DNA from 2 places in the Bacillus sp. YC2 genome. Region 1 is predicted to be linked to the other one. Evidence: a T-box and tRNA genes for the amino acid it is inferred to sense, from the RefSeq annotation. Region 1 holds a T-box; the other holds one or more tRNA genes.
What was found. The T-box of region 1 lies ahead of thrS (threonine--tRNA ligase). A T-box ahead of a tRNA ligase gene usually reads a tRNA of that ligase, here a tRNA-Thr.

Region 1 (15,821 bases):
GTGATTTATATAAAGATATATTAGAATATATCGATATAATAAATAGAGACAAACAAATCGCAATATGTCGATGTGAAGTCTGAAAAAGAAACTGAACCCTTCTTAAGGATTCAGCCTTACATCTCATGCTGAAAAAAATCGGCAATCTTCTTGATGGCTTCTTCATCTCTTTTATAGTATGTGTACTTGCCGATACGTTTTGTCTGAATGAGGCCTGCCCGCTGAAGGATGGAGAGATATTGAGACGCCGTCGACTGCGTCATCTGCAGCTTATCGGTAATCTGACTGACGCATACGCCGATATCATTCATATCAATTCCTTCATGAGGGGCAAAATGACGGTCCGGTTCTTTCAGCCATTGTAAAATCTGTAATCGAGATTCATTGGACAATGCTTTAAAAATATCTATCGGTTTCATACGCTCATTATATCGTGAATTTACGATATGTCAATATTATTTTTCCTGAAGCAGTGTTTTTCGATCAGTCTCACCTTTGATTTGTGAAATGAAATCTTCCAGCTTCACTTCAAATGACGATTCTTTTCCGTATTGTCTTACATGGACAGATTGATGATCGCACTCCCGATCACCTACAACTGCAATATACGGAATCTTCTTCATTTGTGCCTCTCTGATCTTATAGCCGAGCTTTTCTTCGCGCACATCCAGTTCCGCCCGGATGTTCCTTTTTTTCAATTGCCGCTGCACCTCTTCTGCATACTCTTGATGGACAGTGTGAGAGACAGGAATAATTTTCACTTGAACCGGCGCCAGCCATAACGGAAATGCACCCCCGAAATGTTCGATGATAATGCCGAGAAATCTGTCAAGAGAACCGAATACGGCGCGGTGAATCACGACAGGCCGGACTTTTTTGTTTTCTTCATCGATATATGTTAAATCAAATTTTTCCGGCATTTGAAAATCCAGCTGCACGGTAGCGCACTGATGGCTTCGATTCAGGGCATCTTTTATGTGAATGTCGATTTTCGGACCGTAAAACGCTCCATCTCCCTGATTAACACGATAATTGCAACCCAGTTTTTTTAAGACATTTTCTAATGCGCCTTCAGCCCGGTCCCACAGCGTTTCACTCCCCATATGATGTTCAGGTCTTGTTGACAGCTCGATATCATAGGAAAAACCAAACGTACTATAGACCTCATCTATTATTTGAAGCGCTGATGCTATTTCCGCCTCAATTTGCTCTGGCGTTACAAAAATGTGCGCGTCATCCTGGCAAAAAGACCGGACGCGCAGTAAACCGTTCAGCGCCCCGCTGAATTCATGACGGTGCACCTGCCCGAATTCCGCCATCCGAATCGGAAGATCGCGATAGGAACGGAGCTTATCCTTAAACATCAGCATATGGCCGGGGCAATTCATCGGTTTTAACGCAAAGCGCTGATGATCGACATCGGAAAAATACATATTTTCCTTATAATGATCCCAATGCCCCGATCGTTCCCAAAGCCGCTGATTCATCATCATCGGTGTCCGCACTTCCTGATATTGATAAGAATTCTGTAAAGTCCGCAAAAACGATTCGAGCGTATTCCGAATGAACTGCCCGTTCGGCAAATAAAAAGGCATGCCGGGCGCTTCTTCTGAAAACATAAAAAGGTCTAATTCAGCTCCCAGTTTTCGATGATTTCTCTTTTCTGCCTCCTTCATCAGCTGGAAGTGCTGTTTCAGCTCTTTTTTTGTCGCAAATGCCTTCCCGTAGATACGCTGCAGCACTTTACGATTGCTGTCGCCGCGCCAATAAGCGACTGACACATGTGTAAGAGAAAAAGCTTTAATCAGACCGGCAGACGGCAAGTGCGGACCGCGGCATAAATCAGCAAATTCGCCCTGACGGTAAATACTCACTGTATCCTCAAGCGGAATTTCTTCTAAAAGCTCACGTTTAAGGGGATCATCAGCAAACATTTCCTTTGCTTTTTCCCGGGAGATTTCTTCACGGATAATGTCCGGTTTTTCCGATATAATACGGTTCATCTCTTTCTCAATTGCCGCCAAGTCTTGCGCCGTTACAGTATCTTTCATATCAAAATCATAATAAAAACCATTGTCGATAACAGGGCCGATTCCGAAATGGACATCTTTATACAGACGTTTTACGGCTTGTGCCAAAATGTGAGCGGCTGTATGTCTCATTACCTCCAGCCCCGCTTCTGACTGTAAGCTGCACAGCTCAATCACTGAGTCCTCATTAATACTCCGCCCAAGGTCATACAGTGACCCGTTTACCTTGCCTGCTGCTGAAGTCTTTTTTACACTCGGGCTGATTGATTGCGCGATCTCCCCTAACGTTACGCCTTTAGGATACTTTTTTTGATTTCCGTCCGGAAATGTGATGACAATATATTGCTCGTTCACGGTTCGACTCTCCTTTATTTATAATAAATAAAAAAACACACTCATCCCTAAACAAGGGACGAGTGTGTGTCAGACCCGCGGTTCCACCCAAATTCCCGCCACATTAAAGTGACGGCTCATTTTTGCCGTAACGCGGCTATACGGTATCAGTTACTCATCAGTTCACCAATACAGCTCAAAAGGCGGTAAGTCAGTCTTCGTGCCGGGAAGGTCTCAGCCGCGCCCTCCCTCTCTGTATGCCGGTTAGAATGACTCGTATCCTTATCATCGCAATTTTCTAATCTGTCAAAATAAAAAACACACCCATCCCTTAAACAAGGGACGAGTGTGTGTCAGACCCGCGGTTCCACCCAAATTCCCGCCACATTAAAGTGACGGCTCATTTTTGCCGTAACGCGGCTATACGGTATCAGTTACTCATCAGTTCACCAATACAGCTCAAAAGGCGGTAAGTCAGTCTTCGTGCCGGGAAGGTCTCAGCCGGCGCCCTCCCTCTCTGTATGCCGGTTAGAATGACTCATGTCCTTATCATCGCAGATTTACATTTTTGTTTTCCCATTAAAAACAGTTTCGTCTGAAATCTTTATTTTATTATACATAATTGTTTTGAAAAAGAAAGTCTTTCCTTTAAAAAAATATTTTGCATGTTCGGAATAGGCAGTTCTTCCTGTACTCACAGCTCTTCAAAAACACTGTTATCAGACATTTCTTCCAATTCATCCCGCATTTTTTCAAATGCCAGTGTTAAAAACAAATCATGCCGGTAAATAAACGATATATTCATATTCCGAAAGCCCTCAGGCAGCTCATGAAGATAAATATTCTCTCTGTTTTTAAAATAACGGCATGCAGATGCAGGTAAAAAAGAAACTCCCATCCCCGCCTCCACCGCCCCTATAATGGCCTCTAACGTTCCGAATTCTATGATTTTATCAGTGGTAATTCCCTCTTCTTCCAGAAAGCTTTTTATTTTTTGGCGGTGTGAACAGCCTGCGGCCAAAAACAGAATCGGCTGCTGCAGCATGTTCTGCAAAGCGCTTTCCCGTTCACTTGAAATCAAAACCAATTCTTCTTGAAAAACAGCGATTTGCTTAAGATCTTCATGAACAACCGGCCCATATACAAAAGCGCCGTCTAATTCATAGTGCAGAACGTTTTGCACCAAGGTGTGCGTATCACCTGTGGACAATGAAAGATTCACTTCGGGATAGCGATTATAATAGGCTGCAAAAAACTTAGGGAGATAAACGGCTGCTGCCGTTTCAAGTGATCCGATCCGGAGCGGGCCCTTCGGAAGATCGGTTAATTGTGCAGATTTTTGTGCGTCTTGCAGCAACTGAAGTATCCGGTCTGCATCTTTCAATAAACTTTCACCTGAAGCCGTAAGCTTTATTCCCCTGTTCGTCCTGTAAAAAAGCTGCGTGTTTAATTGCCGTTCCAGCTGCTGAATACGATTTGTTACATTTGTTTGGACATAGTGCAGGCTTTTCGCCGCTTTAGAAATGCTTCCTGCCCTAGCGACAGCCTGAAACACTTTTAAGTCTCCGCTTTCCATATAAGGACACCTTCCTGCTATGATTTTTATTGATAACCAGCCATCAATTTTGTTTATTTTACTCAAAATGAAACTGCATGTAAAATTTTTCTCATCAATAATAAAGGAGAAAAAAATAATGAATGCCCTTACCATACAAGAAAATGGGTTTGATTTCAGACAAGTGCCTGACAGACAGCCCGGGCACGGAGAAGTAAAAGTGAAACTGAAAACAGCCGGATTAAATCACCGCGATTTGTTTTTACTGAAAAAACATAGGAAAGGAGATCCTGAATTTATTCTTGGTTCAGACGGAGCGGGGATCATTACAGAAACAGGTGAAGGCGTTCCTTTACATTTGCTCCATACAGAGGTCATCATCAATCCGGTGCTGAATTGGAAAACAATTCAGGTTGTACCGCAGGTTCCCGACATTTTAGGAGGTCCTTCAGACGGAACATTTTCTCCATATGTGATCATTCCTGCGGAAAATGCCGTTCAAAAGCCAACCCGCCTTTCCTGGGAAGAAGCCGGCGTGCTGCCGTTATCAGCATTAACCGCTTATCGCGCATTATTTACAAAAGGGCAATTAAAAAAAGGGGAACACCTTCTTCTCCCGGGTATCGGAAGCGGTGTCGCAACGTACGCCTTGTTAATGGCAAAAGCGATTGGAGCGGCTGTCAGCGTCACATCCCGCAGTGAAGAGAAAAAACACGCCGCTCTGACATACGGAGCGGACGGCGCAATAGACAGTTATGGAGATTGGACCGGAGCACTGAAAGGCGAAAAGGCTGATATCATCCTTGACAGTGTAGGTCCCGCCTTGTTCCAAAACTATTTCAATATCATCAAGCCGAACGGGAGGATTGTAACCTTCGGCGCCAGCTCAGGCGATCATATTGACTTTCCGATCCGTTCATTGTTCTTCCCGCAAATCAACATCCTCGGCACGTCGATGGGAAGCAGTGAGGAGTTTGCGGAAATGATTGAATTTATAGAGCTTCATAAGATTCAACCCGTTATTGATCGTATGTATCCGCTCGGACAGGCGGCTGAAGCATTTACCAGGATGAAGCAGGGACAGCAATTCGGAAACCTCGGATTTGTCTTTAATGAATAGAATGAAGAGGAGCGGGCTGGCACCCGTTCCTTCATTCATTGATGAGCTTTTTATATGATGAAGGAAGAAAGAGGTTTCATTGTCACACAGAAAAACCGGCTGCCATCAGCCGGTTTTATAAATAATCCCCTTTATTTACGGTAAAACAGTGCTCCCCATTAAATAACTGTCGACTTCGCGCGCCGCTTCACGGCCTTCATTAATTGCCCATACAATTAAGCTTTGGCCTCTTCTTGCATCCCCTGCAGCAAAAACGCCGTCAACATTTGTTTTATATTCCCCATATGCTGCATTAATTTTATGATTTGCTGAATCAACGCCAAACTGTTTTAACAACGGCTGTTCGGTGCCTTCAAAACCGATGGCGATAAAGACAAGCTGTGCAGGCCATACCTTTTCGGTTCCAGGAATTTCGCGGAACTCATATTTTCCGAAATCATTTCTGACTTTCTCCATTTGGATCGTATGAAGTTCTTTTAAGCGGCCTTGTTTATCAGTAACCATTTTTGTCGTTTGGATTGAGTATTCTCTCGGGTCTTTCCCAAATTTCGCTTGTGCTTCTTCATATGCATATTCAAGAGTAAAGACGTGCGGCTGTTCAGGCCACATATTTTCATTCGTCCGTGCCTGAGGAAGCTTAGGATGCTTGCCGAACTGATGCACGCTGCGCGCTTTTTGACGCAACGCGGTAGCTACGCAGTCGGCTCCTGTGTCTCCCCCGCCGATAACGATAACGTCTTTACCTTTAGCGTCTATAAATTGTTTGTCTTTGAAATTAGAATCTAAATAGCTTTTGGTGGCTAATGTTAAGTAATCCATGGCATAGTGGACGCCTTTTGCTTCCCGGCCTTCTACCAGCAGATTGCGCTGTTTTTGGGCGCCTGTGCACAGAATAACGGCATCATACCGTTCTTTCAGCTCATCGGCTGTAATGTCGACGCCGATTTCTGTGTTTGTCACAAAATCAATGCCTTCCTGCGTCAGCAGCTTAATGCGCCGTTCGACGATGTCTTTATCAAGTTTCATGCTCGGAATTCCGTACATTAACAGGCCGCCGGCTCTGTCAGCGCGCTCATATACCGTTACAGAATGACCTGCTTGGTTCAGCTGATCGGCGCTTGCAAGACCTGCAGGGCCTGAGCCGACAATAGCGATTCTTTTCCCTGTGCGCTTCGCAGGGATTCGCGGCTGAATCCAGCCGTTTTCAAAGCCTTTATCAATGATCGTCCGTTCAATATTTTTGATTGAAACGGCAGGATCTGAGATGGCCAGCGTACAAGATCCTTCACAAGGAGCGGGACAGACCCGTCCGGTGAATTCCGGAAAGTTATTCGTTTTAAGGAGACGCTCTAAGGCTTCTTTCCAGCGGCCCCGGTACACGAGATCATTCCATTCAGGTATTAAGTTATAAATCGGACATCCGGAAGTGAAGCCGTTTATATCAGCGCCAATTTGACAAAACGGTGTGCCGCAATCCATACAACGCGCCCCCTGCCGTTTTGACGCTTCTTCTGAAAATGGAGCGGAATATTCTTTCCAATCCTTTAAGCGAGTGAGAGGGTCCCGCTCAGCCGGTTTTTCTCGTTTTTCTTCCATAAATCCAGTTGGTTTCCCCATGTTCCTCTCCCCTTCCTTACTGTACTACCGCTTGTTTTTGACCTTGGGACGTCGCTTGTTTTGTCTGTTTTGTGTTGGCTTCAAAGGCATACATAATCGCGTCTTCCTCTGATAAGCCCGCCGCTTTTTGTTCTTCGATGCTGAGGAGCATCTGCTTATAATTTTTCGGAATGATTTTGATAAAGGTTTGGACGGTTTCATCCCAATTGTCCAGCAGGCTTGCTGCTTTTTGGCTGTTTGTCAGCGCCGCATGCTTTTCGGCCATCGCTTTAACCTCTTGAATCTCTGTCTCATGCGTCAGTTTTTCAAATGAAATCATTTCAAGGTTGCATTTTCGTTTAAACGCTTTGGCGTCATCAGCCAATACGTATGCAATTCCGCCTGACATACCTGCTCCGAAGTTTTTGCCGACTTCTCCGAGAATGACAACCCGTCCGCCTGTCATGTATTCACAGCCGTGGTCTCCGATCCCTTCAACAACGACATTGACTCCGCTGTTGCGGACCGCAAATCGTTCTCCGGCACGCCCGTTAATATAGGCTTCTCCGCTTGTCGCTCCGTAAAAGGCTACGTTTCCGATAATGACGTTATCCTGTGTTTCACAGTTGAATGCATCAGGTGCTTTCACGATAATTTTCCCGCCGGAAAGTCCTTTTCCTACGTAGTCATTTGAATCCCCGTTCAAATGAAGCGTCATTCCTTTAGGAACGAATGCCCCGAAGCTTTGTCCGGCTGATCCTGTGAAATGAAGTTTGATCGTATCATCAGGAAGCCCTTCCGCTCCGTAGCGTTTTGAAATTTCACTTCCTGTCACGGTTCCGGCTACACGGTTTGTGTTATTAATCTTTATTTCAACTTCCGCTTCCCTGCCGGCTTCAATCGCGTCTTTTACTGCCGGCAAAATGGCGGTCATATCAAGGGACTGATCAATTTTATGATTTTGCGCCGTACGGAAAGTGCGGATGCCCTCAGGCTGATACAACAGCGTGGATAAATCAAGCTGACCGGCTTTCCAATGTGCTTTTGCCCGTTCGCTGACTTGAAGAACGTCAGTCCGTCCGATCATCTCATCAAGTGTTTTAAAGCCTAACTGCGCCATATATTCACGCACTTCTTCAGCAACAAACAGCATGTAGTTCACGATGTGATCAGGATCGCCCATGAATTTTTTGCGAAGCTCCGGATTTTGTGTAGCGACACCTACCGGACATGTATCCAAATGGCACGCGCGCATCATGACACAGCCCAGCACAACAAGCGGCGCTGTCGCAAACCCGAATTCTTCTGCGCCGAGCAAGGCAGCCATGACGACATCGCGTCCTGTCATCAGCTTACCATCCGTTTCTAATACGACGCGTTCCCGCAATCCGTTTAACATCAGTGTTTGGTGAGCTTCTGCAAGGCCGAGCTCCCACGGAAGGCCTGTATGTTTAATACTTGTTTTCGGCGAAGCGCCCGTTCCCCCATCGTAACCGCTGACGACAATGACATCTGCCGTGCCTTTGGCGACTCCGGCGGCAATGGTGCCGACGCCAGCTTTTGATACCAGCTTGACACTGATTCGCGCATCCCGGTTCGCATTTTTCAAATCGTGGATGAGCTGCGCCAAATCCTCGATTGAATAAATGTCATGGTGAGGAGGCGGTGAAATCAATCCGACACCCGGTGTTGAACCGCGAACATCAGCTACCCAAGGGTATACTTTATTGCCCGGAAGCTGGCCGCCTTCTCCAGGCTTTGCCCCTTGCGCCATTTTAATTTGTAATTCATCCGCATTGACGAGGTAATGGCTTTTTACACCGAAACGGCCGGACGCGATTTGTTTAATTGCACTTCTCCGGTCATCACCGTTTTCATCAGGGACAAATCGTTTCGGATCTTCTCCGCCTTCCCCGCTGTTGCTTTTTCCGCCAAGTCGGTTCATCGCAATTGCCAATGCTTCGTGAGCTTCCTTACTCAATGAACCAAATGACATGGCGCCTGTTTTGAAACGCTTAACGATTGATGCGGCCGATTCCACTTCCTCCACTCTTAAAGGCTTGCGGTCTTCCTGAAAGGCAAATAGATTGCGTAAAAATCCGATCCTCTCTTCATCTGCTGCATGAGAATATTGTTTAAACAGGCTGTAATCATTTTTTCGGCATGCCCATTGTAAGGTATGAATGGTTTTCGGGTTGAAAGCGTGATGCTCTCCTCCGTTTCTCCATTGGAATTCACTTCCTGAATCAAGCGTTTTACTGTAATCATCCTTGTATGCCGCTTGATGGCGCTGTTTTGCTTCTTCTGCAATCGTTTCGATGCCGATACCGCCAAGCTGAGATGCAGTACCCGTAAAGTATTGGTCGATGACGCCTTGGCTGATGCCGACCGCTTCAAAAATTTGGGCGCCTCTGTAGCTTTGAACTGTTGAAATACCCATTTTTGACATCACTTTTACGACGCCTTCTGTAATGCTTTTGCCGTATTTGCTGACAGCTTCCTCATAATTGATATCAAGCCGTCCTGCATCAATTTCCTGTTTGTATGTGGCATATGTCAAATATGGATTTACCGCATCCGCCCCATAACCGATGAGAGCGGCAAAGTGATGAACTTCACGCGCCTCGCCTGATTCAACGATAATGCTTGCTTTTGTCCTGAGGCCTTGGCGGATCAAGTGCTGATGCAGCGCGCTGACAGCCAGTAACGGCGGGATCGGCGTCAATTCCTCAGTCATTGCTTTGTCGGACAAGATTAAAAGGGACACGCCTTGATTGATCGCTTTTTCCGCTTGATCAAACAATTCCTTTAAGCCTTTCTCAAGATCGTCAGAAAACAGCATGTGAATGTTCTCACTCTTCACATCAGGGTGTACAATCGTTTTGAGCGCATTAAACTGCTCATTCGATAATACAGGAGTGTACAGCTTGATGCGCCGGGCATTTCTTTCACTCGGATGAAGAAGATCGCCTTCCGCCCCGAGCCATGTCACCGTTGATGTCACAAGCTGTTCACGGATCGCGTCAATCGGCGGGTTTGTAACTTGTGCAAAAAGCTGTTTAAAGTAATTAAACAATGATTGGGCGCGATCTGATAACACGGCAAGCGGCGCGTCATTTCCCATCGAACCGAGCGGATCCTTTCCTTCTTTAATAACGGGAATTAAATATTTCTGGATGTCTTCATACGTATAGCCGAATGCTTTTTGACGGACGAGAAGATCTGCGAACTGTTCTTCTTCCCGGATTTCCGGATCAGGATTCACTTGAACCAATTCTTCCTCAAGCCATTTTTGATACGGAAATTCATTGGCGATTTCTGTTTTTACTTCCTCATCAGAAATAATCCGGCCTTCCTGCAGATCAATTAACAGCATTTTCCCCGGCTCAAGACGTTTTTTATGCAGAATGTTCTCCTGCTCTACTTCAATGACGCCGACCTCAGATGAGAAAATGATATGATCGTCTTTAGTCACATAGTAGCGAGCCGGACGAAGGCCGTTGCGATCAAGGATGGCGCCGATTTGTTTTCCGTCCGTAAACGAGATGGCGGTCGGTCCGTCCCACGGCTCCATTAAAGAACTGTGATATTCATAAAAAGCTCTTTTCGCTTTTGACATATGGGTGTTTTCCGTCCACGGTTCAGGGATCAGCATCATTGCCGTGTGCGCCGGCTTCCGTCCTGCCATGACGAAAAATTCAAAAGCATTGTCGAGTATGGATGAGTCGCTGCCGTCGGCATTCAAAATCGGAAGAACCTTTTGAAGGTCATCTCCGAAGCTTTCTGATACGAACTGCTGCTCTCTCGCACTCATCCAATTGATATTGCCTCGGAGCGTGTTGATTTCTCCATTATGAATGAGATAACGGTTTGGATGCGCTCTTTCCCATGTAGGGAATGTATTCGTGCTGAATCGTGAATGTACAAGCGAAAATGCAGATACAAATGCTTCATCCTGCAAATCCAAATAAAACGCGTCAACCTGCTCAGGCGTTAACAAACCTTTATAAACAATCGTCTGGCTTGACAGGCTTGCAAAGTAAAAATCGAGCTGCTCTGCTGCGCCCCAATTTTCCGCCTGTTTCCGAATGACATACAGCTTTCGTTCAAAAGCAAGACTGTCTTTTAATTCGCCGCCGGCACCGATAAATACTTGACGGACATACGGGCATGTACTTTGCGCGACTGTTCCGATTTTTCCGACATTAACAGGCACGGTTCTCCATCCGAGAACGGTTTGCCCCTCTTGCTCGATTAATGTATTAACCTGTTTTTCGATTTTTTTTCTTTCTTCTTCATTTTGCGAGAAAAAGACCATTCCTACCCCGTAACGCCCTTTTTCCGGCAGTTTCATTTCTCCGCACTCTTTTTTAAAAAAAGCATCAGGGATTTGAACCATTAAGCCAGCGCCGTCACCCGTATTCGGATCACTGCCCTGACCTCCTCTGTGGTCTAGCTGGCAAAGCATCTTCAGTCCTTTTTTGACAATGTCATGTGAAGCCTTCCCTTTTAGGTGGGCATATAAGCCGATTCCGCATGCATCATGCTCAAATTCCGGACGGTAGAGACCTTGAGCTTTTGGCATTTGATTGTAAGTCATAATTCCTCTCCCCCGATCAGTTTCCGTTAATTACCGGTCATAAAATCTGACAACTCTAAATTCATTGTAAGTTTTCAAAACAATATAAACAATATATAATTTAGATCAAATAGATCTCAAAATGAGATAGATAGGTGTGAGACATAAATGGAATTGCGCCAGCTTCGGTATTTTATGGAGGTAGCCGAAAGAGAACATGTGTCAGAAGCGGCTGATCATCTGCATGTCGCTCAATCCGCCATCAGCAGGCAGATTGCAAATCTTGAAGAAGAACTGAAGGTCACTTTGTTTGAACGGGAAGGCAGAAATATTAAGCTGACGCCGATCGGCAAGCAGTTTTTAGAGCACGTGAGAACGGCGATGAAGGCCATCGATTACGCGAAGGAACAGATTGATGAATATCTCGATCCAAACCGCGGGACCGTCAAAATCGGCTTTCCCACGAGCCTTGCCAGCCAGCTGCTGCCGACAGTAATTTCTGCATTTAAAGAGGAATATCCGAACGTTGAATTTTTGCTGCGCCAAGGGTCTTATAAGTTTTTAATTGATGCGGTAAGAAACAGAGATATTGACGCAGCGCTGCTCGGCCCTGTTCCGACGGATTTTCCGGACATAACAGGCAATATATTATTCACAGAAAAAATTTACGCGCTTGTTCCGTTCAATCATCCGCTCGCCAAAGAGAAAAATATTCATTTAATTGATCTGCGAAACGATCAATTCGTTTTATTCCCTGACGGATTCATTCTCCGCAATATGGCGATTGACGCATGCAAACAGGCGGGCTTTGCACCGCTTGTGTCGACAGAGGGCGAGGATTTAGACGCAATTAAAGGATTGGTATCCGCGGGAATGGGAGTTACTTTATTACCCGAAAGCACTTTTACAGAAACCACTCCCCGGTTTACGGTCAAAATCCCGATTGAATTTCCCCAAGTGAAACGGACCGTGGGCATTATTAAACCAAAAAACAGAGACCTGGCTCCCTCTGCGAACGATTTTTATCATTTTGTCATTCAATTTTTCTCCACACTTGAGCAATATCAATAAATAAAGAACCCGAGCTTCCAGATGAAAGCTTCGGGTTTCTTTGTCTTTCTTTTCATATTAGGTCAGCAGATCGGTATAGACAGTTCAACGTGACAGACAAACGCTTCTGGATCAATAACTGATTGATCCGCTTGTTTGTGAGGCGCTTCTTTTAATGTTTGCAGCTGAGCTGAAGAATAATTGACAATGCCGAGTCCGAGCTCCTCACCCTGTTGATCCAGCAGCCTGACAACCGCTCCGCTGCTGAATTCACCTTTAATTCCATCAATGTCTTTCGGCGATAGGGAAACATTTCCGTTTGCTGCATGGCGGCTGCTTTCTTTTCCCATTACAATTTCGCCTTCCGGGCCGGAATTAAACGCGATCCATTGTTCTTTATGGTTCAACGGAAGTGTTCCTTCCGCTTCAAAATAAGTTCCTTCGGCCGTTTCTTCTACCGCTTGAAGTAAGATGTCAGGAGCGTTTGCCTGCCCGAGAAAGCCTTTAATTCCGGAGGCCATGACGATTTTAAAAGCGTCAAGCTTAGATCGCATGCCGCCCGTTCCCATTTCACTCCCGGCTTCTCCCGCGCTTGCTTCAATCTCAGGCGTAATGTCACTTACATGTCTGACTCTTTTTGCGTTCGGATTGCTGCGCGGATTATCGTCATATAGTCCGTCAATGTCTGATAAAATTGCAAGCATGTCGGCATCGATTAAACCGGCCACTTTTGCGGCCAGCGTATCGTTATCGCCGAACTTCAAACGGTTGACGGTGACGGTGTCATTTTCGTTAATAATCGGAATGATGCCGCGTTCCAAAAGGACATTCATCGTATTGCGGACATTGTGGTAGCGATACTCGTCGGAAAAGTCGCTTCTGGTGATTAAAATTTGGGAAGCGACATAACCGTGCGCTAAAAACAATTTTGAATAAGCCTCCATTAATAACCCTTGCCCGATTGAAGCAGACGCCTGCTTTTCAGGAAGGCTTTCCGGCTTTTGTATAAACCCAAGCTTGCGATAACCTGCTGCAACCGCACCCGAGGACACTAAAATCACTTCATATCCGCTGTCTTTCAGCTGTGCGATTTGATCCACCAATGCTTCTAATTTCCTTCTGCTGATTTCTCCATGCAGGCTCGTCAGTGAACTGCTTCCGATTTTGACAACGACTCTTTTCATCTTGGCCCGAGACGCCACTGTATCACTCCTGTTTTCTCTTTTTATAGTGTTGCTGCTGTTTTTTCTATCGTTTTGCTGATTTCTGCGGAACGTTCGGTTGCGTGTTTAATCGCTTTGGCGATGGCTTCCCCTCCGCCTTCTGAACGGAGCGCACTGAGGCCCGCTGCCGTTGTGCCGTTTGGAGAGGTAATGTTTTCTCTTAACACATTTGGCTTTTCTCCCGTCTCGATCAGCATTTTAGCCGCGCCTAATAATGTTTGCGCACCGATCTGCCGGGACAGCCGTTTGTTTAAACCGGCTTCTTCCCCCGCTTTTTCGATAAACTCCATTAAATAATAAAAGTAAGCCGGTCCGCTGCCGGCGATGCCGGTGAAAATATCCATTTGATCTTCTTTGATCACATACACTTCACCCAGGCATTCAAGCAGGGATACAGCGATTTTCGCCGAGCTGTCAGTCACATGGTCTCCAAGCGCCGCGGCTGTTGCCGATTCGCCGATCATGCTGGAGGTGTTGGGCATCACCCTGACGACCGGCTGTTGGTCATGCAATGATTGTTGTATAAATGAGGTGGTAATGCCGGCCAGAACCGACAGGATTAATTGGTGGGGTTGAATACGCGCTTTCAGCGTGGCCAGAGCGTTTTCAGCATCTTTCGGCTTCATAGCTAAAATAAATACATCAATGTCTTCGGTTTTCATGCTGTCAAAAGTGACGCCTTGAATTCCGTATTGATGTGCAAGTTCAGCCAGACGCTCTGTATTACAGCGGTTTGTCACGCAGATGTTTTGATTAGAAATTTTTTTGGCACGGACCATGCCTGCTATCATTCCTTCAGCCATTGATCCTGCTCCGATAAAAGCAACTTTCTTTTGATCTAAGATCGGTAACATCTCCTTTGTTCGCATTTTTGTTCGTAATTTTCACACGTTTTACATGTTACCACGTCAGAAGTTGATGTCAAGTTTGAAGGTTTTATTATATGTATTGTCCCCTGCCTGCCATTATGTATAATGAATCACAGAACACACCGCACGATCCCGGCCCGGGTGTGTTCTGTGCTGATTAAAAATTATCGGATATTGCTTTTTCAATCAGCTTTTTACAGCGGTCAAGTTCAACCTTCAGCTGTTTTTTATAAAGTTTTGCGGCTTCATAGTCTTTAAATTGATAGAGGACGACCTCCTGAAGTTTGGCTCCTTCTTTTTTTACTTTTATTTGCTTTAATATGCCGTCATCCAAAAGTTCATGGAGCGAGCGATAAACTTCGGTATGATTCGGTTTAAACCCGATTGCTTTAAATTCAGAACGCAGCACTTCCAAAAGCTTGAGTCCGTAAAGGCGTTCCTGCTCTGTCATTGTAATCATGTAGAGCTTTAAAAAGGCCCTTTGCTTGACTAAAAAACCGGTCGAACTTCTTTTTTCTTCTTTCAATATGTGCACCTCTCCCTTTACAGATAATTCCATTTACTAAATATTCTCTATAGACGCCTGTTTCCCTTTTTATATGCTGTATCAGTTTTATTTGTATCTTGTTGTTTTTATGGCTAGAGGGAAAAATTGAAATAATGAACATTTGGTACATAGTTTATTTAGTGTAATTATAACCTGTTTGTGCCGATATTTCATTCTTCCGTTTACGGAAATCCAGAAAACAAGTCTTTTGATCTATTAACATTCCCTTCAAAAGATGATCAGCAGCGCCGATGGACCGTTTCGAATGCAATAAAAAAGACCTGTCATTAAGACAGGTCCCTCTCATTAAGGATTTGTTGACCATAAACCGGCAGTTTTAATAAAGATGCGCGGATGTAATTTCAATTGAGCCACCATGTATTCTGCAAGATCCTCCGGCTGCATTACTTTATCAGGGTTGCCGTCTGTCAGATTTAATTCAATTGACATGTCACTGGCAACAGTGCTCGGCGTCAGCGCGCTGACACGGATATTGTGCTTTCTGACTTCCTGCATAAGAGATTCAGTCAAGCCGAGAACGGCGAATTTTGAAGCGCTGTAAGCACTTGTAGCTGCTGCGCCTTTTTGGCCTGCTGTAGAGGAAATATTAATAATATCTCCTGATTTTCTCTCAATCATTTCAGGAAGAATAGCGCGGGTCACATGGTATACACCCATTAAGTTGACCTGGATGATCTCTTCCCACTCTTCAGGCGACAGATCTAAAAATCCGCCGAATTTACTGATTCCCGCATTATTGATGAGAATATCAACAGCACCCAGTTCATTTTTCACAGCTGCGACAGCTTGTTCTGCCTCTTTTTGATTTTTCACATCTGCAGCAGCAAAGGAAGCCCTCACTCCTAAGGCCCTCACTTCTTCTGCAACCTTTTCGACATTTGCCTCAGTCCGGCCGATT
Region 2 (15,821 bases), on a different contig from region 1:
GGTAATCAGTCCGATTCTTTTCCCTTTCAGCTGTTTTTTATAGTCTTTCAGCAAGCGGTCGATGCCTGTTTGTACTTTCGCTTTCTTGGCGATTCGGATGTCTGTATCGGAAGAAGCCGAGACTGCCGTCATGGCGCCGATGACGAGTAATCCGGCGAGAAGCGCAGCCGTTTGTTTTTTCATCATAAGCCCTCCTGTTTAAAGCGGTTTTCCTGTTTTGATGTTGAGACCGTATCCAAATGGGTACAGCGTCTTTCCGGGATGGGTGACGGAAGGGATATCCGCCGGCAGCAAGCCTTTCGGTTTTGTCTGCCCGAATATTGCTTCGATGCCGGCCGGTATGTTTGGCTGGAGGTATTGTCCGTCCGCATATCCCTTGAAACCGTAGACGGCGATGAGAGCTTTTGCTTCTTCAAAATTGGCGGCGTCGTACGGATTTCGCAGGCTCACCAGCACAAAGGGTTTTTGATAAGATTGTGCTGCTTTCATCAGTGCCCGAGGGAAAGCCGTCGTCCATTTCCCGGGATCTGTCACGGAATCATCGATGATGCCGTCGTTAACGACAGGGTCATTTTTTACGACATATGAGCCTGTAATCATGTAATCAGCATTGGCCGCTTTCTCTTTATCTTCGTCATTAAAGGTGCGCTCCGCAAAGTTTATTTTGCTGATGGTTACCGGCTTGATCTTTTTTTCTTTGATGAGCTGCCGTACGGTTTCTTCCATTGATGCTGTTTGGTCTTCATAAGGTGCGGCAATGAGGACGCGGCTGTTTTTTTTCGGCTTGAACGGAAGTGTCCGGTCCTCGTTTTTTAAGACGGTCACTGCTTTTTCAGCAATCTTTTTTTCTGTCTTCAAATGGCTCTTGCTGCCGACGGTCTGCTTTGCTTTTGAGATTTTCTTTGTCAGGCTTGTTTCTTTCGGTGCGGGATAAATGCCGCGCTTTATTTTCAGGGAAATGATACGCTCAACGGATTTGTTAATTTGCTGAAGGGGGATATCACCTTTTTGAACCGCTTTTTTTAAAGCAGAAAGGACGCCTTCAAAACGTTTTTCTGTTTGCAGTGACGTGACCTGAGCAGGCATCAGGGCGATATCGACCCCTGCTTTTATTGCCATGACGACCGCCTCTTCCTGTCCGAAATGATCGGCGATTGCTTTCATATTTAATGCATCCGTGACGATGACGCCGTTAAAGCCCATTTCTTCACGGAGAAGGTGAGTCATAACTTTTTTTGAGAGTGTAGCGGGTACGAGGATATTTGAACCGTCCAGTTTGCTTTTATAGGTGGTATCATCAAACGCTGGAAATTGCACGTGCGCTGTCATGACCATGTCGGCTCCGGCTTTGATTGCCTGCTGGAAAGGATAAAGCTCGATTTCACGAAGCCTTTCTTGGCTGTGGGTAACAAGCGGCAGGCCGTAATGACTGTCGACATCCGTGTCGCCATGTCCCGGGAAATGTTTGACGGCTGTGGCAACATTCTGTTTTTGCTGAGCTTTCATGGAGGCAAGGCCGAGTGACGCCGTCAGATTCCGATTTGCACTGAATGATCTGACGCCGATGACCGGATTGCCGGGATTGTTATTAATGTCCAGAACGGGTGCGAAATTTGTATTAATGCCTAAGGCCTTAAGCTCTTTTCCGATGATGGCGCCTGTCTGGGATGCGTAAGCTGGTTTTCTTGCAGCGCCGAGGGCCATATTGCCTGGGAAATGAGTCCCCTCACCAAGTCTTGTCACGATTCCGCCTTCTTGATCAATGCTTAATAAAAGCGGAATTTTCGGGCTTGCCTTTTGAAAAGCATCTGTCAGGCGGACAGTTTGTTCTGTGTTTTTTACATTTTCTGCAAATAAAATAACTCCGCCGAATTGATATTTTTTAATAAGCCCTGCGACTTCGTTGTTCATTTGGGTAAATGCCTGTGGTGATGACTGCCCATCTTTTTGCCAATTGCGAAAATCAGGCATGAGCATCTGCCCCAATTTCTCATCTAATGTCATGCGTGCTACCGCTTGCTTCGCCTGCGATGGAATATCTTGCTTTGTGGCGGCCTGATGTGTCCCGAAAACAATAAACAACAGTAATACTGCTGAGATGACAAGTTTCATAATGGTATCCTCCTGCCGTCATAGTTTGGACAAAAGACATAGGTTGTCATTCAATTGCTTCGTAAATCGCTTTTATGACACTTCCGTAGCTCCCGGTTGGAAACAGGTCTCCTTCGAATACATTCGGGTTTTCAGCGGGATTGGCGACGGGTGAATGCTTTTTATTCGTTAACAGTGCAATGCCCAGTTTGTAGGACGGGTCAATAATGGTCACTGTGCCGGTCCATCCCGTGTGTCCGTAAGCCTGCTTGCTGGCATAAGGGCCGAACATCCACTCCATGTCTTGGCTGCCGTTTTTCCGCCAGCCAAGAGCGTATGTCGGATCGGAGGAAGCAGCCGTTGTGAACAGTTCAGCGGTTTGTTTGGTGAAGAGTGAAGCGTGCTTATAACTGCCGCCGTTCAGCATAACTTGAAGCAGGACGGCCATGTCATCGGCTCGGGAGAACAGCCCGGCATGCCCGGAAACTCCCCCCATGGAGTAAAATGCCTTTTCATCGTGAACCTCGCCTTGCAGCGTATAAGTCCTTATGTTGGGGAAATGGATGACCCCGTCTCTTGTGTTGCCTAAACGTTCAGTTGCCGCAAACGATTTGGCCTTAAAGCCTTTTTGCAGCGGATTGAACAGCGTGTGCGTCAGTTTCAACGGTTTGTAAAGCTCTTGTTCTGCATATACATCAAGGGATTTTCCGGTTATGTTTTCAATGATGCAGCCGAGAAGCATATAGCCGATATCGCTGTACACGTGTTTCGTCCCCGGTTTGTAATCCAAAGGTATGCGTGTGAGATAGCGAATCGTTTTTTCTCGATCTTGAGAATAATATTGGCCCGCTGTGTCCGGCTGATAGAAATAAAAGCTCGATGGCAGCCCGGATTGATGCTGGAGGACGTCAATGACGCGGATGCTGTCTTTTCCTTTCAGCGGATCGTCTTTTCTGTCCTTGAAATCTGGTAAATAAGCGGATACCTTTTCATAGATATCTAGCTTTCCTTGGCTGACCAGGCGCTGTAAGGCGAAATTGGCGGCGTACATTTTCGTATTGGAGGCTAAATCGAACATTGTTGTTGTTTTCATCTTTTCCGGCCGGTGTAAAAGTGTATCTCCGTCATATTTTTTGCTGTAGCCGTACGCTTTCTTTTTGATCACCCGTCCGTCCTTTACGACAACGAGAACGGCTCCCGGAAATCCTGCGGCAATGTCTTTTTCAATCATTTGATCAACCTTTCTCAGCTTTGCTGTATCGTATGTTTTGGATTGGGCGCAGGCTTTATGCGGCAGCAGTAAAGAAAGGCTTAACGTGACCGTGAGTAATGCGATTACCATCGTTTTCATAGATTGATCCCTCCCGGCTTAATCGAATTCAGCAGCCATGTCATCTGTAAATCCGAAAGCATAGGTGAATAAGAAGCCTGCTGCGTAGGAAATAAGCAGACCGATGATATATATAGCGATTTGTGACGGGTGAACGAGAAAAGAGAGCGGGAGGCCGGAAACGCCGATGGAGAATGTCGCCACTTGAAAATGGGCTTGGAAGGCCCCGCCAATCCCCGCACCCAGACATGCTGTCAAAAACGGCCGGCCGAGCGGGAGAGTGACGCCGAAAATAAGCGGTTCTCCGATCCCCAGAAGGCCGGATGGCAGTCCGCCTCCTATCGCTCTTTTCAGTGAGGCTTTTTTTGTTTTCTTGAAGACGGCGAAGGCCGCGCCGACTTGGCCTGCGCCTCCCATCGCGAGAATAGGGAGAAGCGGATCATCCCCGATGGAACGGATTAATTCCAGATGCACGGGGGTCAAACCTTGGTGAAGGCCTGTGACGACAAGGGGCAGGAAAGCGGCGCTTAATACGAATCCCGAAATAACACCGCCCAATTGCAGCAGCGACAATAAACCTGAGGTGATGAGATCGGAAATAAAACCGCCTGCAGGAATAAAGACGACATACGTAACCAATCCGGTGATGAGTAAAGATATGGTAGGCGTAACGATGATGTCGATCGATTGATGAATATACCGCCTGATGTATTGTTCGGTATAAGCGATAAAAATGGCTGCGAAAAGGACGCCGATCAGCCCTCCCCTGCCAGGAAGGAGATTTTCTCCGAATAAACTGATATTGGCGATTTCGGGATTAAGGATCAAAATGCCTGCCAATCCGCCCATCGCGGGTGTTCCTCCGAATTCTTTGGCGGCATTTATACCGACTAAGACGCCGAGGTAAGCGAATAAGCCTGAGCCGATAACCGTTAATATAAGTGCGATTTGGGATTCTTTTGAGAGCCAGCCGGCCTGAATGACGGCTTTTGTGATGCCGGTGATTAAGCCTGATGCAATGAGTGCGGGAATGAGAGGGATGAAGATGCTGGATATTTTTCTTAGAAATAATTTAATCGGTGTCGTGTTTTTTCTATTGATATCTGCTTTTTTTTGTGAGGCGGCTTCTTTTAAGTCGAAGTTTTTTTCTGCCGCCGTAAGTTTTGAGAAAGCGGCGGCGACATGATTGACGACTCCTGCGCCGAGAATGATCTGAAGCGTTTCGGCTTCCACTACGCCGATGACGCCATCGAGCTGTTTCAACGCTTCAATGTCTGTTTGGTCCTTGTCAAAAGGCGTAATCCTCAGACGTGTCATACAGTGGGTGAAGCTTGAAATATTAGACGGCCCGCCGCAATGCTTTAAGATGTCTCTGGCTAACGTATTGTAAACTTCGTCTTTGCGCATCAAAACCCCTCCTCTTTATGTGTGTTTCATCAATCGGATGGCTTCTCTTGTGTTATCAATATATCCGATGGTTTCCTCATATTCCTCCGAGGCCATGCCTAAAAACAATATATCAATCATAAAAAGCTGGGCTAACCGGGAAGAAGTGGCGGCGCTGCGAAAAGGCGCTTCATTTGAGTGTGCGGTATATAAAGAAATGTCCGCTAGAGATGAGATTGCGTTTTGGCTGAATGCTGTCAGGCTTATGGTTTGTATGCCTTTTTGTTTTGCCAATAAAACGAGATTAATTATTTCCTGAGTTTCTCCTGAAAATGATATGGCAAATACAATATCCCGTTTGCCGGCGTTTGCGATTAATGACGCGACGAGATGCGTGTCGGAAAAAGCAGTCGCTTGTTTATTGACGCGGAGCCATTTCTGCTGGGCATCCCGGGCGACAAGTCCTGAAGCGCCTGCGCCGATGAAGTGGACGGCGCGGGCTTGTGATAGTGCTGATACCGCTTGTTTGAGTGTTTTATAGTCTGTGATGCCGGCAGTATCCTGGATGGCTTGGATGGCATTGCCTGCCGCTTTCTCAGAAATGGAACTGAGCGGCTCATTCGGCTGAATGTCTCTGTAGCCTTGGGCTGAAGGCTTTGCCAAGTCTCCTGCGATTCGCATTTTCAACTCTTGAAATCCTTTTAAGCCGAGTGATTTGCATAACCTGATAACGGCTGCTCCGCTTGTGCCGGCAGAGGCGCTGACGTCATGGACAGTGCTATCGGCCGTCTCATGGGGATGCTGTAAAATATAGTCGGCAAGCTTGCGTTCTGACGGGGGGAGCTTGTGCTTCATTGCCTGAATAATTGATAATCCGCCGTTGGCCAATTGCGTCTCTCCTTACATGGAATGATGGTGCTCAATGGCTTTGTCAATGAAGCCTCCTGCTTCTTTGAGCAATGCTGCGGCATGTTTTTCATCCGAATTGGTTTTCAGCATAACAATCGCTGTTTTGACGTGGAGATCGGCGGTTTCGAGTGTTTCTTTTGCCGTGTCGTACGGGGCACCCGTTATCGTTTGGATGATGCCGATCGCCCGTTCTTTCAGTTTTTCATTGCTGACATGGACGTCCACCATTAAGTTCTCGTACACTTTGCCGCTTTTCACCATGACGGCTGTGGAAATCATGTTCAAAATCATTTTATGTGCTGTTGCCGCTTTCATTCGTGTTGAGCCTGTAATCACTTCAGGGCCGACGATGACCTCGATGCTGTGATCAGCATAATTGCCAATGAGTGAATGTTTGTTGCATGTCAGTGCAACGGTTTTGGCGCCGATTGTATTGGCGTATTTCAGTACGCCTGCCGCATACGGCGTCCGCCCGCTTGCTGCAATGGCAATGACCGTGTCGTTTTCGGTAAGACCTATGGATTTTATATCGTCAGCTCCGGCTTCTTCGCTGTCTTCTATTCCTTCTGAAGCACGCAAAAAGGCGTCTGCTCCTCCGGCCATCAGACCGATGACTGTCTCAGGGCTCACGCTATAGGTAGGCGGACATTCAACCGCATCTAATACGCCGAGTCTGCCGCTTGTCCCTGCCCCCGCATAAATCAGCCTGCCCTTTTTCTGCAATGATTCATGCGCGAATTCGACTGCGGCTTGGATATCCGGAAGAACCTGCTGCACGGCTTCTGCGACTTTGTAATCCTCTTGATTGATGAGTTGAAGGATTTCCATTGTGTCTGCTTGATGGATAGAAGCGGTTTGCGGATTTCTTGTTTCTGTCGTCAGTTTGTGAATGTTCAGCCGGTCTGTCATATGTTTACCTCCCAAGTATTTATTACTTGAAGTATATGGGCTTTTGACATAATGTTTCAATAAAAATCGGTTTTTTGTGAAATAAAATTTCAAACGCTTTCATAAAAAATGATGCAAAATGTATTGTTCTCCAATCGGGCCGATTTTGCGGCGTCCTTTATCAATAAAGCCAGTTGTCTGGTAAAGGTGTTTTGCACGAAGATTGAATTGATTAACAGCGAGCACGATTTCATCACACCACGGGAAATAGCTTTTGACAAAAGCGGGAAGCTGCATCATAGCTTGTTTGGCATAGCCTTTTCCTTGATGCGGCGCGTGTAAGGACAGAGCGCTCAGCAAAATGGCAAAAGCATTGTTAGAATACGGGGATAGGGTCTCTTTGGATGTATGTAAAATAAAAAAGCCGACGGGACGGTCGCCGTTTAAAATGACTGCCGGATAACGGTCCCGGATGACGATGGCTTGTGTCAGGACATCCCGCGGGAGAGCGGAAAATTTCTTATCTTCTTCATTCAGGACGAAACCGTTCAGGTCGTCTAAGTGTTCCGGTTTATAGAAGGACAGAGTTACGTCCAAGGCAGATCTCTCCTTTATTACAATTGATCAAGCTCATTTTCTGATATAACGCGGCAGCCTGCCTGTTTTAAAAGGGCGGAAGTGATGCCGTCGCCGATTATTTTTTGGCCTGAGAATGTACCGTCATAGATGAAGCTGCTGCCGCAGGACGGGCTGTTTTCTTTTAGAATGACCGTGTCGGCCCCTATTTCTTTTGCGTACGCTAATGTTTTGGCCGCGCCGTCCATATATAAAGCTGTTACGTCTTCGCCTGATGCGGTTACGATTTTTGCCGTGCCGTTCAGCACGTCTTCGCCTGTGCCGCCGATAATTTCCGCCGGTTCGCGGGGAGTGGTGAAGCCGCCCAGAAGTTCGGGACAAACCATAACAGCTTTCTTTGCTTCCACAAGCCTGCGGATTTTTTTGGATGCGGCGTGAGAGCCGTTATATCTGCATTCAATGCCGCCGAGACAAGAGCTGACTAAGATCATCTGAATTGATTCCTCCAATATGCTGTGATAGATCTATCATAAAATAAATGGGAGGAGAGAGAAGAGTTTTTCAGTTAAAAAACGGGTAAAAAAGTTTGAAAATAAAAAAAATAAAATTCCTCTTTACAAATGGGGTACAACCTGTATATAATAACTTTTGTCAGCTCGAAGCAGACTTAACGGCCCGTTGGTCAAGCGGTTAAGACACCGCCCTTTCACGGCGGTAACACGGGTTCGAATCCCGTACGGGTCATATGGAGGATTAGCTCAGCTGGGAGAGCATCTGCCTTACAAGCAGAGGGTCGGCGGTTCGAGCCCGTCATCCTCCACCATATTTGCCGGCCTAGCTCAATTGGTAGAGCAACTGACTTGTAATCAGTAGGTTGGGGGTTCAAGTCCTCTGGCCGGCACTGTTTTTCAAATAGAATACGGAGGGGTAGCGAAGTGGCTAAACGCGGCGGACTGTAAATCCGCTCCCTCAGGGTTCGGCAGTTCGAATCTGCCCCCCTCCACCATTATTGGGCTATAGCCAAGCGGTAAGGCAACGGACTTTGACTCCGTCATGCGTTGGTTCGAATCCAGCTAGCCCAGTCACGGACACCTTTTGTTGAAAAGGGTGTCTTTTTTTCATTGCAGAATTACTTCGATTTCTGATTGTTCATCGGATATACTATTTTTAAGCTGCTGTTAAGGCAGTATATTCTGTATTTTCCATCTACACCCTGCCTGAAATTTGGTAAAATAAATTTATCAAAAAAATGAAACCTTTTAAAACAAACGACGTATACATACAGACCGGTGAAGGGCAGAGGTTAGATAAAACATGGAAAACATGATTAGAAAAAGAATCAAGCAAGTCAAAAAAGGCGATCAAAATGCGTTTGCAGACATCGTTGATCTGTACAAAGACAAGATATATCAGCTATGCTACCGCATGCTCGGCAATGTTCACGAAGCGGAGGATATTGCGCAGGAAGCGTTTATCAGAGCGTATGTCAATATCGACAGCTTCGATATAAACCGGAAATTTTCAACGTGGCTTTACAGAATTGCGACCAATTTGACTATTGACCGCATTCGTAAAAAAAAGCCTGATTATTATCTGGATGCAGAGGTAGCGGGAGCAGAGGGCCTGACGATGTATTCGCAAATTGCCGCGGACGGTGTGCTCCCTGAAGACGCTGTGCTGTCATTGGAGCTGTCAGACACGATCCAGAGAAAAATATTAAAGCTGCCTGACAAGTACAGAACGGTTATTGTATTAAAGTATATTGACGAACTCTCATTAATTGAAATCGGCGAGATTCTGAATATCCCTGTCGGCACGGTAAAGACAAGGATACACAGAGGCAGAGAGGCTCTTAGAAAACAATTAAGGGATCTTTAAGTGGGGTGATGAAATGAGCTGTCCTGAACAGGTTGTGCAGCTTATGCATAAGCATCTTGATGGAGATATCCTTCCTGAAGATGAAAACGTATTAAAACAACATTTGCAGTCATGCGAGAATTGCAAAAGGCATTTTCACGAAATGGAGAAATCCATTGCGCTCGTCAGGAGCACATCGCATGTCACAGCCCCTGCTGATTTTACTGCCAACGTCATGGCGAATCTCCCAAAAGAGAAGAAACGCGCTTCTGTAAAAAGATGGTTCAGAACACATCCGATGATTGCAGCCGCAGCGGTTTTTGTTATTTTAATGGGCGGCGGTTTTTTCAACAGCTGGCATAATGACCACAATTTCAGCGTGTCCAAACAGCCGAATCTTGTCGTCCAGAATCACACGGTTACCGTTCCTGAAGGCGAGACCGTAAAGGGCGATGTCACTGTGAAAAACGGCAAGCTGATCATTAAAGGAAAAGTAGACGGCGATGTGACCGTGGTAAATGGAGAAAAATACATGGCCTCAGCCGGACAAGTCACCGGGCAAATTGAAGAAATTAACCAATTGTTTGACTGGGTTTGGTATGAACTGAAATCGGCGGGCCAAGGTGCCATCAGCGCATTGGACCCAAATGGAGATGAGTAAAGCGAGTTTTCGCTTTACTCTTTTTTTCTATGTAAAATAAGCATCGGGCGGAGGCTCATTTCACTTGGGAAATCAAAATGTGGTATAATGAGCACGCTATGTGAAGTACATATGCTCATACAGCACAATCCATAACAAAACGAAATGACTGAATTCTTGGAGGACGAGGAAATGGCTTTTGAGGACATCCCATTTTTGCAATACCTCGGCAATGCCGTTGATATTCTCCTTGTTTGGTATGTGATATATAAATTAATCATGGTCATACGCGGAACGAAGGCGGTTCAGCTTTTAAAAGGAATCGTCGTCATCGTGTTAGTCCGGATGGCCAGTTCATATTTGGGACTCAGCACACTGCAGTGGCTGATGGACCAAGCGATAACATGGGGATTTTTAGCGATTATTATTATATTCCAGCCTGAGCTGAGAAGGGCGCTTGAACAGCTTGGCCGGGGGCGGTTTTTTTCAAGAAGCGGCACGCCCGTGGAGGAAGCGCAGCAGAAAACAATTGAAGCGATTACAAAATCCATCAGCTACATGGCGAAACGCCGTATCGGCGCTCTCATCGCGATTGAGCGTGATACGGGAATGGGAGATTATATCGAGACGGGCATTCCGCTTAATGCGAAGGTCAGCTCGGAGCTTTTGATTAATATTTTCATCCCGAATACGCCGCTGCACGATGGAGCGGTCATTATGAAGAATAACGAGATTGCTGCCGCGGCGTGTTATCTGCCGCTGTCTGAAAGCCCGTTTATTTCAAAGGAGCTTGGGACACGGCACAGAGCGGCCGTCGGCATCAGTGAAGTGACGGACAGCTTAACCATTGTTGTGTCTGAAGAGACTGGCGGCATCAGTGTGGCCAGAAACGGAGACCTTCACAGAGAATTGACGGAAGACGAACTGAAAGAAATGCTCGAAGCCGAGTTTAAGAAAAACGCCAGAGATACTTCTTCTAACCGCTGGTACTGGAGGGGCAAGAAAAATGGATAAATTCTTAAACAACCGCTGGGCTGTAAAGATCATTGCATTGCTCTTTGCGCTGCTGCTTTATGTTGCGGTTAACAACAACCAGGCGCCGACTCCGAAAAAACCCGGGGAATCTTTCTTTCCGACATCAACAACAGACGAGGCTACGCTGACTGATATTCCCGTAAAAGCGTATTATGATGAAGCGAATTACGTCGTCACGGGTGTTCCTCAGACGGTTAATGTCACTATCAAAGGTTCTACAAGCGCGGTGAAAAAGGCGAGACAGACGAAGAATTTTGAGATTTACGCTGATATGAATAACCTGAAAACGGGCACGCATAAAGTCGAGCTGAAGGCTAAAAACGTATCGGACGGCCTGACGATATCCATTAATCCGTCAGTCACGACAGTCACGATTCAGGAAAAAACGGCTGAGAGTTTTCCCGTTGACGTCGAATACTACAATAAAAGCAAGATGAAAACGGGGTATACTCCGCAGCAGCCGATCATCAGTCCGAAAAACGTGCAGATTACCGGTTCCAAAAATGTGATTGATAACATTTCACTTGTCAAAGCATCCGTGAACCTTGAAAATGCAGATGAGACGATTGAAAAGGAAGTGAAGGTGACTGTCTATGACAAAGACGGAAACGCACTTCCTGTTGATGTTGAACCGTCAGTGATTAAAGTGACCGTTCCGGTGGCAAGCCCCAGCAAAAAGCTCCCTTTTAAAATTGAAAGAAAGGGAAGCCTTCCGGACGGAGTGAGTGTCGCCAGTATCGACTCAAGCCCGAGCGAAGTGACGGTTTACGGCCCGCAGGATGTCTTGAATTCACTTGAATTCATTGACGGCGTCTCGCTTGATCTGAGCAAAATTGATAAGGATACGGACATAGACGCGGACATTCCGCTGCCGAAGGGTGTTACAAAGGTTTCACCTGAAAAAATTACGCTTCATGTTAAGGTGGACAGTGAAGACAAGCAGGATTTTGATGATGTCGCGATTAAGACGGTCGGACTGGGCAGCTCGCAGCAAATTGAGTTTCTCGATCCGAAATCGCAAACGGTCAACGTCACAGCCAAAGGCTCTCCGGACAATATTAAGGCATTGAAGAAATCAGATATTGAGCTGTACGCCAATGTCTCAGACTTAAATGACGGAGAGCATTCAGTAAAGCTTGAAGTGAACGGGCCGCAAAACATCACATGGTCCCTGTCAAAAAAGACCGCCAAAATAAAGCTGACATCAAAGAAAAGCATAAATTCAAATAAAAATGACGGCAGCCCCGCCAATTCCGATCATCAAAACGGCAGCAGCGGAGATACAAATGACAAAGACAAAAACCAGGAAGACGACACTGACAGCGATAACAATAAAGGTCAAAACCAGGATCAAAATCAAGACCAAAATGAAGACGGATCAAACGCTGGTTCTTCTTCAACAGAATGAAAAAGGAGCGATACAAAATGGGCAAGTATTTTGGAACAGATGGTGTAAGAGGTGTTGCCAACAGCGAGCTTACGCCAGAGCTGGCCTTTAAAGTGGGGCGTTTTGGCGGGTATGTCCTGACAAAAGACAAACAGCGCCCGAAAGTACTGATCGGCCGCGATACACGTATCTCCGGACATATGCTGGAGGGAGCCCTTGTCGCCGGACTTTTATCAATCGGAGCTGAAGTCATGCGTCTCGGCGTCATTTCCACGCCGGGCGTATCCTATTTAACGAAGGCAATGGATGCAGAGGCGGGCGTCATGATCTCCGCCTCTCATAATCCTGTGCAGGATAACGGAATTAAGTTCTTCGGGGGTGACGGCTTTAAGCTTTCTGATGAGCAGGAGGCAGAGATCGAACGCTTGATGGACGAACCGGAGGATAAGCTGCCGAGACCGACTGGTGCGGAGCTCGGGCTTGTGAACGATTACTTTGAAGGCGTTCAAAAATATCTGCAATTTTTAAAGCAGACTGCCGACGAAGATTTCACCGGCATTCATGTAGCGCTTGATTGCGCCCACGGGGCTACGTCGTCCATCGCGACACACCTGTTTGCTGATCTGGACGCGGACGTGTCCACAATGGGAACGTCACCGAACGGATTAAATATTAATGACGGCGTCGGTTCTACGCATCCGGAAGCGTTAAGTGCCTTCGTCAAAGAAAAAAAAGCCGATATCGGCCTTGCGTTTGACGGAGACGGCGACCGTCTGATTGCCGTTGATGAAAAAGGAAACATTGTCGACGGCGACCAAATTATGTACATATGCGCAAAGTATTTAAAATCAGAAGGACGCCTGAAGGATGATACAGTCGTATCAACCGTGATGAGCAACCTCGGTTTCTACAAAGCGCTTGAGAAAGAAGACATCAAGAGCGTTCAAACGGCAGTCGGCGACCGCTACGTCGTGGAAGCGATGAAAAAAGACGGGTACAATGTCGGCGGCGAGCAGTCGGGACATCTTATTTTCCTTGATTACAACACAACCGGCGACGGCCTTTTGTCAGCGATTATGCTGGTCAATACATTGAAGGCATCCGGAAAAACCCTTTCAGAGCTTGCGGATGAAATGAAAAAATTCCCGCAACTGTTAGTGAATGTGAGAGTGACGGATAAATACAAGGTTGAAGAAAATGCTAAGGTGAAGGCTGTTATTTCTGAAGTGGAAAAAGAAATGAACGGCGATGGCCGGATTTTAGTGCGCCCTTCAGGCACCGAGCCGCTCGTCCGCGTGATGGCAGAAGCGAGAACAAAAGAACTTTGTGACGAATATGTCACAAGAATTGTGGATGTCGTGCGGACAGAAATGGGAGCGGAGTAGCGAAGTTTATAAACAGAGAGCGAACAAGACAAGCAGGATTGGCATAAAATGATAGTAATACATGATGCCAAGGGCAGCAAAAAATAATTGACCGTCCTTGGCACATGTTGTAAAATCAAGCTTGTTCAGCCTTTGTTTTTCATTCTCAGGAAAGGCGGCATTGTTTGTTTGCATCTTTATAATTATAGCGCCCGAACTAAGCGCCCGAAAAACGGCTTAGTTGACGAGGATGGAGGTTATCGAATTTTCGGCGGATGCCTCCCGGCTGATTTATGTTAGATCACAGCCGTAAGGATTTCTTCAAACCGGAGAGGCGACTCTCCGAACAAAGAGAAATCACATGATCTTCCAAAAAAACATGTGGGAGGGGACGATGGAAAGTCCCCTTGTTATCTGACTTTCTTCGTCTCCTTTTACACCTTTAGGAGGAAGAAAATATGTGTGGAATTGTAGGTTATATCGGTCAGCTTGATGCGAAAGAGATTTTGTTAAAAGGATTGGAGAAGCTTGAGTATCGCGGTTATGACTCTGCCGGTATCGCTGTGGCGAACGAGCAGGGCGTGCATGTGTACAAAGAAAAAGGCCGCATCGCCGACCTTCGTGAAGTGGTGGATTCAACTGTTGAATCTCAAGCAGGAATCGGCCATACACGCTGGGCGACTCACGGCGAACCAAGCTTCCTGAACGCTCACCCGCATCAAAGCGCACTCGGCCGCTTTACACTTGTTCACAACGGTGTGATCGAGAACTATGTTCAGCTGAAGCGCGAATACCTTGAAAATGTTGAACTGAAAAGTGATACAGACACTGAGGTAGTCGTTCAAATGATCGAGCAATTTGTGACTGGAGGACTCGAGACAGAAGAAGCGTTCCGCAAAACACTTACCCTGTTAAAAGGCTCTTACGCAATTGCGTTATTTGACGGTGAAAACACAGACACCATTTATGTCGCAAAAAACAAAAGTCCTCTATTAGTCGGCCTTGGAGATACATTTAACGTCGTGGCATCTGACGCGATGGCTATGCTTCAAGTAACGAATGAATATGTGGAGCTTTTAGACAAAGAAATGGTCATTGTGACAAAAGACGAAGTCGTGATTAAAAACCTAGACGGTGACATCATGACACGTGCGTCTTATATCGCTGAGCTTGACGCCAGTGATATTGAAAAAGGCACTTACCCTCACTACATGTTAAAAGAAACGGATGAGCAGCCGCTTGTGATGCGCAAAATCATCCAAACGTATCAAGACGAAAACGGCAAGCTTGCCGTGGCGGGCGATGTCGCTGACGCCGTAGCGGAAGCGGACCGCATCTATATCGTGGCATGCGGAACAAGCTACCATGCAGGCCTTGTCGGGAAACAATATATTGAAATGTGGGCAAACGTACCGGTTGAAGTGCATGTAGCGAGTGAATTCTCTTACAACATGCCGCTTCTGTCTAAGAAGCCGCTTTTCATCTTCCTTTCTCAAAGCGGAGAAACAGCGGACAGCCGCGCCGTGCTTGTTCAAGTAAAAGCGTTAGGGCACAAAGCGCTGACGATCACAAACGTGCCGGGATCAACACTTTCCCGTGAAGCGGACTACACGCTGCTTCTGCACGCAGGCCCTGAGATCGCCGTTGCTTCAACAAAAGCCTATACGGCCCAAATTGCCGTCTTAGCGATCCTTGCGTCCGTAGCAGCAGAACGTAACGGCGTTGACATCGGCTTTGACTTAGTTAAAGAATTAGGTATCGCTGCAAACGCCATGGAAGCCCTCTGCGACCAGAAGGACGAAATGGAAATGATCGCGCGTGAGTACCTGACTGTTTCAAGAAACGCTTTCTTCATCGGCCGCGGCCTTGACTACTTCGTATGTGTCGAAGGCGCGCTGAAGCTGAAAGAGATTTCTTACATCCAAGCGGAAGGTTTCGCAGGCGGCGAGCTGAAGCACGGAACAATCGCTCTGATTGAAGAAGGGACACCGGTCTTTGCGCTGGCGACACAAGAGCACGTCAACCTAAGCATTCGCGGAAACGTGAAAGAGGTTGCGGCACGCGGAGCGAACACATGCATCATCTCGCTGAAAGGCCTGGACGACGCGGATGACAGATTCGTTCTGCCGGAAGTCAATCCTGCGCTTGCTCCGCTGGTTTCTGTTGTGCCATTGCAGCTGATTGCTTATTATGCTGCGCTGCATCGCGGGTGTGATGTTGATAAGCCGAGAAACCTTGCGAAGAGTGTTACTGTGGAGTAAAATAAATTTGTTTGTCCAGTTAAACTGCGGTTTTTAAAATAAAGTCGTACCGTTTGTAAAAAGTTGAACGGTTTCACCCCTTTGGATATGTTGAGCC

Region 2: it has a tRNA-Thr gene. The T-box ahead of thrS (threonine--tRNA ligase) is inferred to sense a tRNA for this amino acid. The anticodon was not compared.

The regions. Positions count from the first base shown of each region.
Region 1 covers NZ_JAHXDO010000019.1:14,781-30,601, reverse strand. The annotation lists gene KY305_RS19130 (ArsR/SmtB family transcription factor) at 117-419, opposite strand; gene thrS (threonine--tRNA ligase) at 456-2,384, opposite strand; T-box leader at 2,436-2,661, opposite strand; gene KY305_RS19120 (LysR family transcriptional regulator) at 3,058-3,939, opposite strand; gene KY305_RS19115 (zinc-binding dehydrogenase) at 4,058-5,038, shown strand; gene gltD (glutamate synthase small subunit) at 5,174-6,655, opposite strand; gene gltB (glutamate synthase large subunit) at 6,672-11,234, opposite strand; gene gltC (glutamate biosynthesis transcriptional regulator GltC) at 11,382-12,284, shown strand; gene proB (glutamate 5-kinase) at 12,347-13,447, opposite strand; gene proC (pyrroline-5-carboxylate reductase) at 13,489-14,340, opposite strand; gene rtp (replication termination protein) at 14,513-14,881, opposite strand; gene KY305_RS19080 (3-ketoacyl-ACP reductase) at 15,209-15,821, opposite strand, start outside.
Region 2 covers NZ_JAHXDO010000006.1:14,283-30,103, forward strand. The annotation lists gene KY305_RS11405 (exo-beta-N-acetylmuramidase NamZ family protein) at 1-183, opposite strand, end outside; gene KY305_RS11410 (glycoside hydrolase family 3 protein) at 199-2,112, opposite strand; gene pbp4b (penicillin binding protein PBP4B) at 2,159-3,442, opposite strand; gene KY305_RS11420 (PTS transporter subunit EIIC) at 3,461-4,828, opposite strand; gene KY305_RS11425 (MurR/RpiR family transcriptional regulator) at 4,844-5,695, opposite strand; gene murQ (N-acetylmuramic acid 6-phosphate etherase) at 5,708-6,625, opposite strand; gene KY305_RS11435 (GNAT family N-acetyltransferase) at 6,725-7,201, opposite strand; gene KY305_RS11440 (2-thiouracil desulfurase family protein) at 7,219-7,671, opposite strand; tRNA gene KY305_RS11445 (tRNA-Glu) at 7,853-7,924, shown strand; tRNA gene KY305_RS11450 (tRNA-Val) at 7,928-8,003, shown strand; tRNA gene KY305_RS11455 (tRNA-Thr) at 8,009-8,081, shown strand; tRNA gene KY305_RS11460 (tRNA-Tyr) at 8,102-8,186, shown strand; tRNA gene KY305_RS11465 (tRNA-Gln) at 8,191-8,262, shown strand; gene sigW (RNA polymerase sigma factor SigW) at 8,495-9,058, shown strand; gene rsiW (anti-sigma-W factor RsiW) at 9,072-9,698, shown strand; gene cdaA (diadenylate cyclase CdaA) at 9,870-10,691, shown strand; gene cdaR (CdaA regulatory protein CdaR) at 10,684-12,120, shown strand; gene glmM (phosphoglucosamine mutase) at 12,138-13,484, shown strand; gene glmS (glutamine--fructose-6-phosphate transaminase (isomerizing)) at 13,922-15,724, shown strand.